3 regions of the Oceanisphaera sp. W20_SRM_FM3 genome follow, and region 3 is predicted to be linked to each of the others. Evidence: riboswitches for the same ligand, from Rfam matches in the RefSeq annotation. Region 3 holds a riboswitch; each other region holds the start of a gene.
The links. Region 3 has a riboswitch for thiamine pyrophosphate ahead of ACEN2G_RS12485 (sodium:solute symporter family transporter). Riboswitches for the same ligand answer to the same signal wherever they lie in the genome.
Positions count from the first base shown of each region.

Region 1: another riboswitch for thiamine pyrophosphate. It lies ahead of thiC (phosphomethylpyrimidine synthase ThiC); the one in region 3 lies ahead of ACEN2G_RS12485 (sodium:solute symporter family transporter).
Region 2: another riboswitch for thiamine pyrophosphate. It lies ahead of pnuC (nicotinamide riboside transporter PnuC); the one in region 3 lies ahead of ACEN2G_RS12485 (sodium:solute symporter family transporter).

Region 1 covers NZ_JBGQOP010000017.1:11,287-14,567, forward strand. The annotation lists gene ACEN2G_RS10055 (o-succinylbenzoic acid (OSB) synthetase) at 1-857, opposite strand, end outside; TPP riboswitch at 1,123-1,227, shown strand; gene thiC (phosphomethylpyrimidine synthase ThiC) at 1,318-3,281, shown strand, end outside.
Region 2 covers NZ_JBGQOP010000023.1:13,893-17,173, reverse strand. The annotation lists gene ACEN2G_RS11665 (FAD-dependent oxidoreductase) at 69-1,427, shown strand; TPP riboswitch at 1,746-1,850, shown strand; gene pnuC (nicotinamide riboside transporter PnuC) at 2,046-2,756, shown strand; gene ACEN2G_RS11655 (2OG-Fe(II) oxygenase family protein) at 2,789-3,281, shown strand, end outside.
Region 3 covers NZ_JBGQOP010000027.1:2,327-5,607, forward strand. The annotation lists TPP riboswitch at 1-94, opposite strand, end outside; gene pyrC (dihydroorotase) at 329-1,372, shown strand; TPP riboswitch at 1,717-1,844, shown strand; gene ACEN2G_RS12485 (sodium:solute symporter family transporter) at 1,947-3,281, shown strand, end outside.

The DNA.
Region 1 (3,281 bases), on a different contig from region 3:
TAACGACAGCGGCCTAGCGCCAATGGTGCATCTGGCAACCACTGATAAGATAAATGGGCTAACTGATGCTGACCAAGGCCACTTTGTAAGCTATCGCCCAGCATAACTTCCAGCCCCAAGGCGTGGCCCTGAGCGACCAGCGTTTGGTTGTGGGCAAGGCCGCCCAACTGCGCTGGTCTAACGATCACCGCCTTAGCGAACTCCGCATTGCTCAGGTCAGCTGCTGCGGTCGAGGCAAAATCAGCATAACGGGCTAAGTCGAGGCCGACCGGTATTGAGTGCAGCCTGCTCAAGGTTTGCGCCTCAGCTAACTCGGTAGTGGGATCCAGTAGCCAGTCGATACGGCGAGTCTCGATGCGTGACCATAAATCGATGATCTGCTCACTGTGTAAACAAGCGCCTGCGTCCAGCACTAAGCGCACCTTGGGCGCCAACATGCACAGCTCGCGTATTAACCCTGCGTCGTAATGCACATCACCGGTGAGGATAAGCCAAGCCCGCTCTGGATGTATTCGCCGACAGCGCCAAGCGCGCACCAGCGGATCCCTTGAGCCTTCCAATAACGGTAAAGAGGCTATCGCGAATAAAGGCATAGTGCTTATTTTAGCCAGCGCGCAATCTAAGCCAAACTGCACCGCCGGCAATTCGGCTTCATGACGTCGGCCTTGGCGTAAGTGCTCGCAAGCTGCGGTTAAGTCCCGCAGCACAGCGGCTTCATTCTCACCAATTGGCGCCGCCACCTCACCCCAATGGCCGTCAATCTCTACATAAAAACCGTCCCGTACCGCCACAGTTGCGCCATTGATAGTGAGCGGAAAAGTTAAGGGTAATTGATAGTGATAAAGGTTAATCAGCATATTGGTATCTCTGAACAGGCCGCCCAGTTAGGGCTATTATCTTTACCTGAAATTAACATTGCCGCGATTATATGGCTAGCCGCCTAGATCTCATTAGGCATTGGTAGCGTTATTACCTTTAAAGTATTTTTAGCTGCAACATGCGGTATTTATCTGCGATTTTGTCATGTTGAACGCTGTTATCGGCTCTTTTGTCGGCAGTTAGCTGAATTATTTATAATCAATAACCGCTTTGCTTTTGTGATTTGGATCTGTTTTACTGGCCACTATCTTGTCGGAGTGCTCTATATGGGCTGAGACCACAGTAAGTGGGATCCGTTGAACCTGATCAGGCTAATACCTGCGTAAGGGAAGCAAGTGAGAATTTGGCGCATACCCTCCTCTGCCATTTTCTTATCAACACTCCTGACAAGCTTTTTCACCCAACATGGATTTAAGTGAGATTGCTATGTCAAAAATAATGTCAACGAAAGCAGCAAACCAAAAATTAACTAACGTTTCAGATCAACAACCTAAAAAAGTGAACCGCCGCGAAGTCCGCAGCCAAGCTCAAGAGTTTATCGATAACTTGAAAGGCGAACACTTTCCGAATTCTCAGCGTATTTATCTGCAAGGTTCACGCCCAGATATTCGTGTGGCGATGCGTGAAATTCATTTAGCCGATAGTTTCAAAGGCGGCAGTGAAGAAAATCCCATTCTTGAGCCTAATGACCCTATTCCTGTCTATGACACCTCAGGCCCTTATGGCGATCCAGAAGTCGAGTTAGATGTACGCCAAGGCTTGCCACAGCTGCGCCGTCAGTGGATTTTGGACCGTGACGACACCATAGAATTGGCACAAGTCAGCTCAGAATTCACTCAAGAGCGCATGGCGGATGATGGCTACGATCACTTGCGCTTCGAGCATATGCCTAAGCCCCGCAAAGCCAAGTTAGGCCAGTGTGTGACGCAAATGCACTATGCGCGAAAAGGCATTATCACGCCGGAAATGGAATACATCGCCATCCGTGAAAACATGGGCCGCGAGCGGGTGCGTGATGAAATGCTGTTAAAACAACATAAGGGCGAAAACTTTGGCGCCAACCTGCCAGAGAACATCACCCCTGAGTTTGTACGCAAAGAGGTGGCCGAAGGTCGCGCTATTATTCCGGCCAACATTAACCACGCCGAATCTGAGCCTATGATTATCGGCCGCAACTTCTTGATTAAGATCAACGCCAATATCGGTAACTCGGCGGTAACCTCGTCGATTGAAGAAGAAGTTGAGAAGTTGGTGTGGGCCACCCGCTGGGGTGCCGATAACGTGATGGACCTGTCGACGGGGCGTAATATTCACGAGACTCGCGAGTGGATCTTGCGTAACAGTCCAGTGCCAATCGGCACAGTCCCTATCTATCAGGCGTTGGAAAAAGTAAACGGCGTGGCCGAAGACTTAAACTGGGAAGTGTTCCGCGATACCTTGATTGAACAAGCCGAGCAGGGCGTGGATTACTTCACTATTCACGCCGGCGTCTTGCTGCGCTACGTGCCTATGACTGCCAAGCGCGTCACCGGTATCGTCTCCCGTGGCGGCTCTATTATGGCCAAATGGTGTTTATCCCATCATAAAGAAAGTTTTCTTTACGAGCGTTTTCGCGATATTTGTGAGATCTGTGCCGCCTATGACGTGTCCTTGTCGCTCGGTGATGGCATGCGCCCCGGCTCGATTGCTGATGCTAACGACGAAGCCCAGTTTGCCGAGTTGTATACGCTGGGCGAGCTAACTAAGATTGCTTGGGAATACGATGTGCAGGTGATGATTGAAGGCCCGGGTCACGTGCCTATGCACATGATCAAACGCAATATGGAAGAGCAGTTAGAGCATTGCCATGAGGCGCCGTTTTATACGCTTGGGCCCCTGACTACCGATATTGCCCCTGGCTATGACCACATTACCTCTGGCATAGGTGCTGCTTTAATTGGTTGGTACGGCTGCGCCATGTTGTGTTACGTCACGCCAAAAGAGCACTTAGGTCTGCCAAATAAAGAAGATGTGAAGCAGGGCTTGATCACCTATAAGATAGCCGCCCATGCGGCTGACTTAGCCAAAGGTCATCCGGGCGCCCAGATTCGTGATAACGCTTTGTCCTTGGCGCGGTTTGAATTCCGTTGGGAAGACCAGTTTAATTTAAGCTTAGATCCAATAACGGCCCGTGATTATCATGATGAGTCTTTGCCTCAAGAGTCCGGCAAGGTAGCGCACTTTTGCTCTATGTGCGGGCCTAAATTCTGCTCCATGAAGATCACCCAAGAGGTGCGTGAGTATGCGGCGGCACAAGAATCTATCGCCATTCAAATGGTCGATATCAATGGCAACCACGAAACTGTGATCGCGGGCATGGCGCAGATGTCAGAAGAATTCAAAAAGCGCGGTGGTGAGCTTTA
Region 2 (3,281 bases), on a different contig from region 3:
AGCTTAGCTGGGCGCCCTGTCCTAAGTGTCAGGGGCGAGGGCGGATCAGTCAGAAGATCCGTAAGAAAGTGAAGCTTAGCTATCAGGCCGCGTTGGCGCAGTTTGAAAAGCACGGCGGCTCGGCGCCCGCTCGCCCTAAGGCGCACTTATCTTCTTGCCCTAGCTGTGGCGGATCGGGACTGATCAAGGCCGATCGTCCACCTGCGCCAGACACAGAAAATTATCCAACTGTGGCTATTATTGGTGGCGGCATTGGCGGCGTGGCATTGGCCGTGGCTTGTTTACACCGTGGTATTCCGTTCACTTTGTATGAGCGTGATAACAACTTTGAAGCCCGCTCTCAGGGCTATGGCCTTACCTTGCAACAAGCCAGCAAAGCCATTGAAGGCTTAGGCATTTTTGAACTGGAAAAAGGCTTAGTGTCTACTCGCCATGTGGTGCACACCACAGACGGTAAAGTGCTCGGCGAATGGGGCATGAGAAAGTGGCTGCACTCAGATGAAACTCAAGCACCTAAGCGCACTAACGTGCATATTGCCCGTCAGTCTTTGCGCTTGGCATTGCTGGAACAGTTAGATGCCCCCCCGCATCAGCAAGATGCAATAAAATGGGGTCATCAGTTAGTCGACTTTAAAGAAACGGCAGTAGGTGTTGAGCTGAGCTTTGCGGTGGACAGAACAATAAAGCAGACCAAGGCAGATCTAGTGGTAGGAGCCGATGGTATTCGAAGCGCGGTGCGCAACTTAGTGTTGGGGCACGACATCAGCTCGCTGCGTTATCTGGATTGCATCGCCATCTTAGGCATATGCCCGTTAAGTGCGCTGCAAGGTGTAGACAGTGATTTGATGGATTCGGCCACTGTATTTCAAACTGCCAATGGCCATGAGCGCATTTATGTTATGCCCTATGATGCCAACTCTGTGATGTGGCAATTAAGCTTCCCCATGCTTGAAGATGACGCTAAAACCTTGAGCGCCCAAGGAGCCAAGGCGCTAAAGGCCGAAGCCTGTAGACGTACCCAGTGGCACTCGCCTATTCCGCAGATTTTAGCGGCCACGCCAGCTGCACTGATATCTGGCTATCCGGTATACGACAGAGCCTTGCTCACGCCTGAGTTATTAGCACAAATCGGAGCCGCCACGCTGATTGGCGATGCGGCGCACCCCATGAGCCCGTTCAAAGGGCAAGGTGCCAACCAAGCGCTGCTGGATGCACTGTCGCTGGCGCGCATTATTGTTAGAAGCTGCCGAGTGCAATCGAACTGGCGACAAGATGGCATACGCCAGCGTGTGCTTACCGAGTTTGAAGCCGAGATGCTAGCGCGCAGTGCCACTAAGGTACAAGACTCAGCAGACGCGGCTGAATTTTTGCATTCCGATGTGGTGCTGCACCAAAGCGATGAACCCAGGGGCCGCTGTTTAAAGTAAAAAACTGTCAACCAGAGACAAATGTTACTTTTGCAACGAAACCCACCAAACATGCGAAAAAATTAACATGAGATAAGGTCAAAAAGAGCCAAAGAAATTTTAATGGTAAGAACCAGAGCCCGCCTACTCACGGCGTGGTGTTTTAGCCCTTACCATAAAAATCCCTTTCCGATCTAATCTCTATTTTTTCGTGGGTTCCGTGTTCTTCCGTGGCAAATATATCTTTTCGTTGAGCTTGGCGCTGCTTGAAGCAGCTTTGCGTTAACCTAGACCTTTATACCAAAATGAGTATAATGCGGCTATACTTATAACATTAAGTCATATCCTAAGGGGTGGCAGTTACGATTGCCTGAGATGCGCAGACGCGAACCCTTTGAACCTGATCCGGCTAATACCGGCGTAGGAATAGGAAGCCGCAATGCACTGCTCTGCCCTCACCTGCCTGCTCTCGTAATTACCCGGTTTTCGTATTTATATCTATAAACTTATACGGAGACTAAACGTGTTTCGACTATCCCTTTTAAATACTGCGATTACTGATTTACTGCAAACAGCTATTACTGCTACTTATATGTCTTTTGTTCTAGGCTCGCTCGTTCCTGCGAAGGAGTGGTCACTATGGAAATAATGCAGGCTTTCATAAGCTGGTTAACTGCCGTTGAGTGGAGATATGTGCTGGGCCAACAACCTTTAGAAGTTATTGCGACTCTGGCCGGTGTGTTTGGCTTAATATTACTAGCCAAAGAAAAACGCAGCGGTTGGTTACTGGGCATGGTGTGGTCGAGTATTTCTGCTTATTTGGCTTTTTTTAGCTGGAGTTTGCTATCAGACGCCATCATGTACTTGGTATATATCCCCATTCAAATCTACTGCTGGCGAGCTTGGATATGCAGTAAAGATCCCAACACCAATCTGGTATTAGTACCCAGTTGGCTATCGCGTCCGCGCCAATATCTACTCGGCGCAAGCGTCATCTTGTGCATAGCGGTATGGGCGGTGATAGTTTCTACCTTAGCGAGCCAATTTAGCTGGATCCCCGAACCATCCATGTTAGTGCGAGATTCAGCAAGCACAGTGCTGAACTTTTTTGCTCAGTTTTTAATGGCAAGAAAACGCATGGAAAACTGGGTAATCTGGGTGTTGGTCAATGTGCTGGGTATTCATATTTATCTCGCTAAAGGCTCGCCTATTTATGCCTTGCAATACGGTTTGTTTTTACTGTTAGGTCTGTATGGATGGTGGCAATGGCATAAGCATCGTCGGCAAGCCGAGTTCGACTCTCGGCTTAGCTCTTCGAGCAATTCAACGCTCGCGGCTCAAACTGCATAAGCCATTTTTACCACTATTAAGGACCAGATTTTATGATATTTGAAACTCAAATACTGGGTAAAGATGACACCCAGCTGCGCCACGCCTTGCGTAATTTTGTGTTGCAGGATACCGAATATAAAAAACCGTATTTACAGGCTAACTTTGCCAAGATCCAAGAGGGCTATTCTTACTGGGGCCAAACGGACAGCACTAATCAAGACTACCGAGATATGCTGCACTCGTTTGTTATCTCAGAGTTTCACCCTCCGGCGGACTTCCCAAAAGAATTTCACGGCTTTTTTTCTGAGCAATGGGATGAACTGCAAACAGCGGTACGCAATAGCGAACTGGCATTGATTGAGCAGCTTAATATACCCGGGCTTGCTGAGCTTTATCACAGCTCGTTAGGCCATATGGTGTCTTGTAATTACTATCCACCGGTAATGAATGCACCGATTACGGCGATCGATAACACCCGCCTAATGCGCCACATTGATGTATCTTTGTTTTCCACCTTCGTGTTCGGCCTTGATAGCGGATTTT
Region 3 (3,281 bases):
GGCTGACATCCCTTCGCCAGTATGAACTGGATCAGGTTCGACGGGTGTTATCTCAGCCGAGCAGATGTGCTGCCCGACACCCCGTGTCACGAGCTAGACCATAGCATACCCCTGCGGGGAGCTGAAAGCCGGAAGCTATAAGCGGTCAGCTAAAGAACACACTCCGCTTTCTGCCGTCTAACCATATATCTCTTTAATCTGGCTCTGTATTGTTTATGTTTTGATTTTTCTTCTGGCTTCCAGCTTATCGCTTATGGCTATCTTCGATTTGGTTAAAACAGCTCGGCAGTAGATAATGGCGGTCTGGATGCAATGGAGAACACCTTTGATGAGCTCACAAGTTACTAGCCTGACCATTACTCGCCCCGACGATTGGCATTTACACCTGCGCGATGGCGCACTACTTACAGATACGGTCGCCGACGCCAGCCGTTATTTAGGCCGCGCACTGGTAATGCCTAATCTGTTGCCGCCTGCCACCACTACCGAATTGGCGCTGGCCTATTACGACAGAATATTGGCAGTGCGCCCATCAGGCAGCCAGTTTGAGCCTTTGATGAGCTTGTACCTGACCGATAAAACGGATCCGCAAGAGATCCGTCGCGCCAAGGACTGCGGTAAAATCGTAGCCTGTAAGTTGTATCCAGCCGGTGCCACCACTAACTCCGACTCTGGCGTAACCGATGTTAAGAATATTTACGCTGTGTTGGAGGTGATGCAAGAAACCGGCATCTTGTTACTGGTGCACGGTGAAGTGACCGATGCCAGTGTCGATATTTTCGACCGTGAAAAAGTCTTCCTCGAAACTATCTTGCCAAACGTAGTGCGCGACTTCCCCAACTTAAAAATCGTGCTTGAGCACATCACCACCGAGCACGCGGTGAAGTTTGTGGAGCAAGCCGGCGACAATGTAGCCGCCACCATTACCACCCATCACTTAATGTTTAACCGTAACCACATGCTGGTGGGTGGCATTCGTCCGCACTACTATTGCTTGCCCATCTTAAAGCGCAACACCCATCAGCAAGCCTTAGTGAAAGCCGCCACCAGTGGCAACAAGAAGTTTTTTATGGGTACCGACTCGGCGCCGCACTTTAAGAAAAACAAAGAAACCGCCTGTGGCTGTGCTGGCGCCTATACCTCCCATGCCGCCGTTGAGCTGTATACGGAAGTATTTGAAGAAGCAGGTGCCTTGGATAAGTTAGAAGCCTTTACCAGCCATAACGGCCCCGACTTCTACGGTCTGCCACGCAACGCCGACACTATTACCTTGGTTAAAGAGACCTGGTCTGTGCCTACCACTTTGCCGTTAGGCGGCGAAGAGTTGGTGCCCATTCGTGCCGGTGAAACCATCAGCTGGATGGTTAAGTAACTTAACGCCTAGCGCCTAGCGCCTAGCGCCTAGCGCCTAGCGCCTAGCGAAATAATAAGCCCCGAACCTATGGTTTGGGGCTTTTTTTATGCCTTTGTAGGCGAACGCTTGCTCTCGCATTTCGGCGCAGCCGGAAATATTTAAAAAATTTACGCTTACAACGTAATACGAGAATAAATGTTCTCCTACAAAAAACGCGCTCCCGTAGGGCACCGTTTTGGCGCGAGTTACGTGGCAAAAATAAGTTTTGCTGTGGGTTTGTCTATTAGCTTGGTGCTTGGCGCCGGGCGCTCGGCGCTGTTCGTCCAAAATTTGACAAGCATCACATTTGTTCTTACTCTCATCGCCATTCCTGGGGGAGCCTAAGGTGCAGAATTTGCACCCAAGTTGGCTGAGATTCCGCAATTTGCTGCGGTAACCCTTAGAACCTGATCCGGATAATGCCGGCGAAGGGAAGGAACAAGTCTCGCATTCCCTCTCTGCGCCTGTGTTCTCCGGCATATTATCGTTCATATAAACGTCAATGATTGACGATGTACATATGCTTGCCTAATTATTGGCAAAGGGAGAACTCATGTTACTCAGCACTACCGAAGCCATTCTCTGGCTCTGTTTATTTGCCGCCGTATTTGCCGTACCCGGTATGCTATATGCCCGCCGCCAACAAGACCAAATTGAAGACTTTGTGGTGGCCCGTAATAGCCAAAATGGCATGGCCACCATGCTCACACTACTGGCCACCACCTTAGGCGCTTGGATTTTATTTGGCCCCGCCGAAGCGGCGACTTGGGGCGGCATAGGTGCCGTGACCGGTTATGCACTGGGTTCACTCGCCCCTAATTTTATGATGATCCCCTTAGGTAAACGGCTGCGTGAGCTGATCCCCGAAGGCCATACCCTAACCGAGTTTGTGCTGCATCGTTACGGTAAAACTATGTACGGCTTCGTGATGGTGATCATGATGTTCTACATGTTTATCTCGTTGACCGCAGGCCTCACCGCCATCGCTAAAATGGTCAGTTTGCTGGCACCCGTGCCGTTATGGGCCACGGCGTCTATCGTGATGTTTGCCACCTTGCTTTACACCTTATACGGCGGTCTGCGAGTCACTATTTTTACCGACCGCGTACAGATGCTAGTGATACTGCCGTTCCTAATCTTACTGATCTTCTTTGGCTGGCAAGCGGTGGGCGGCATTGGCCCCACCGTTGCCGGCCTTAAAGAAAAAGCGCCAGCACTGCTAAATCCTTTTGATATGAGTGGTTTTAAATCCGGCTTAACTTTCTTTATTGCCGTGGTGTTAACTGGCCTCTTCTATCAAGGTACTTGGCAGCGCATCTTTGCCGCCCAAGACAACAAAGCGATTCGCAATGGCTTTCTGGTCAGTGGTCTGATGAGCTTTATCTTCATCTTTATCATGGGGTTATTCGGTCTGGCCTTCGTCGGTTTAGACTTACCCGGTGATGGCTCTGTGGCGGTGTTTGATGTGCTGTTATCTAATGTGCCGCTGTGGTTTGCCATCGGCTTAGTGCCCTTTGGGCTGGCCTTGATCATGAGCAGTGCCGACTCGACCATTAGCGGTATTGCTAGCATGTTAGTGGTGGATTTGCGGCGCATTTTGCCCAACTTTAGCGCCAACCGTCTGCTGGGCTTATCGCGCTGGTTGATAGTGTTGATCTCGATTCCGGTATTGATAGTGGCGTCTCAGGGCTTCAGTGTGTTGTATCTGTTCTTATTAGCCGACCTATTATGCTGTGCCGCCGCCTTTCCGGTATTCTTCGGCTTTTATAACGCACGTTATCAAGCCTACAACGCCATACTCAGTACGGCGGCAGGCTTAGTGGCCGGCCTGTGGTTGTTCCCCGCGCCAGGCGCTGAAATTGCATATTTATTGGAGTCTTTCTTGCTG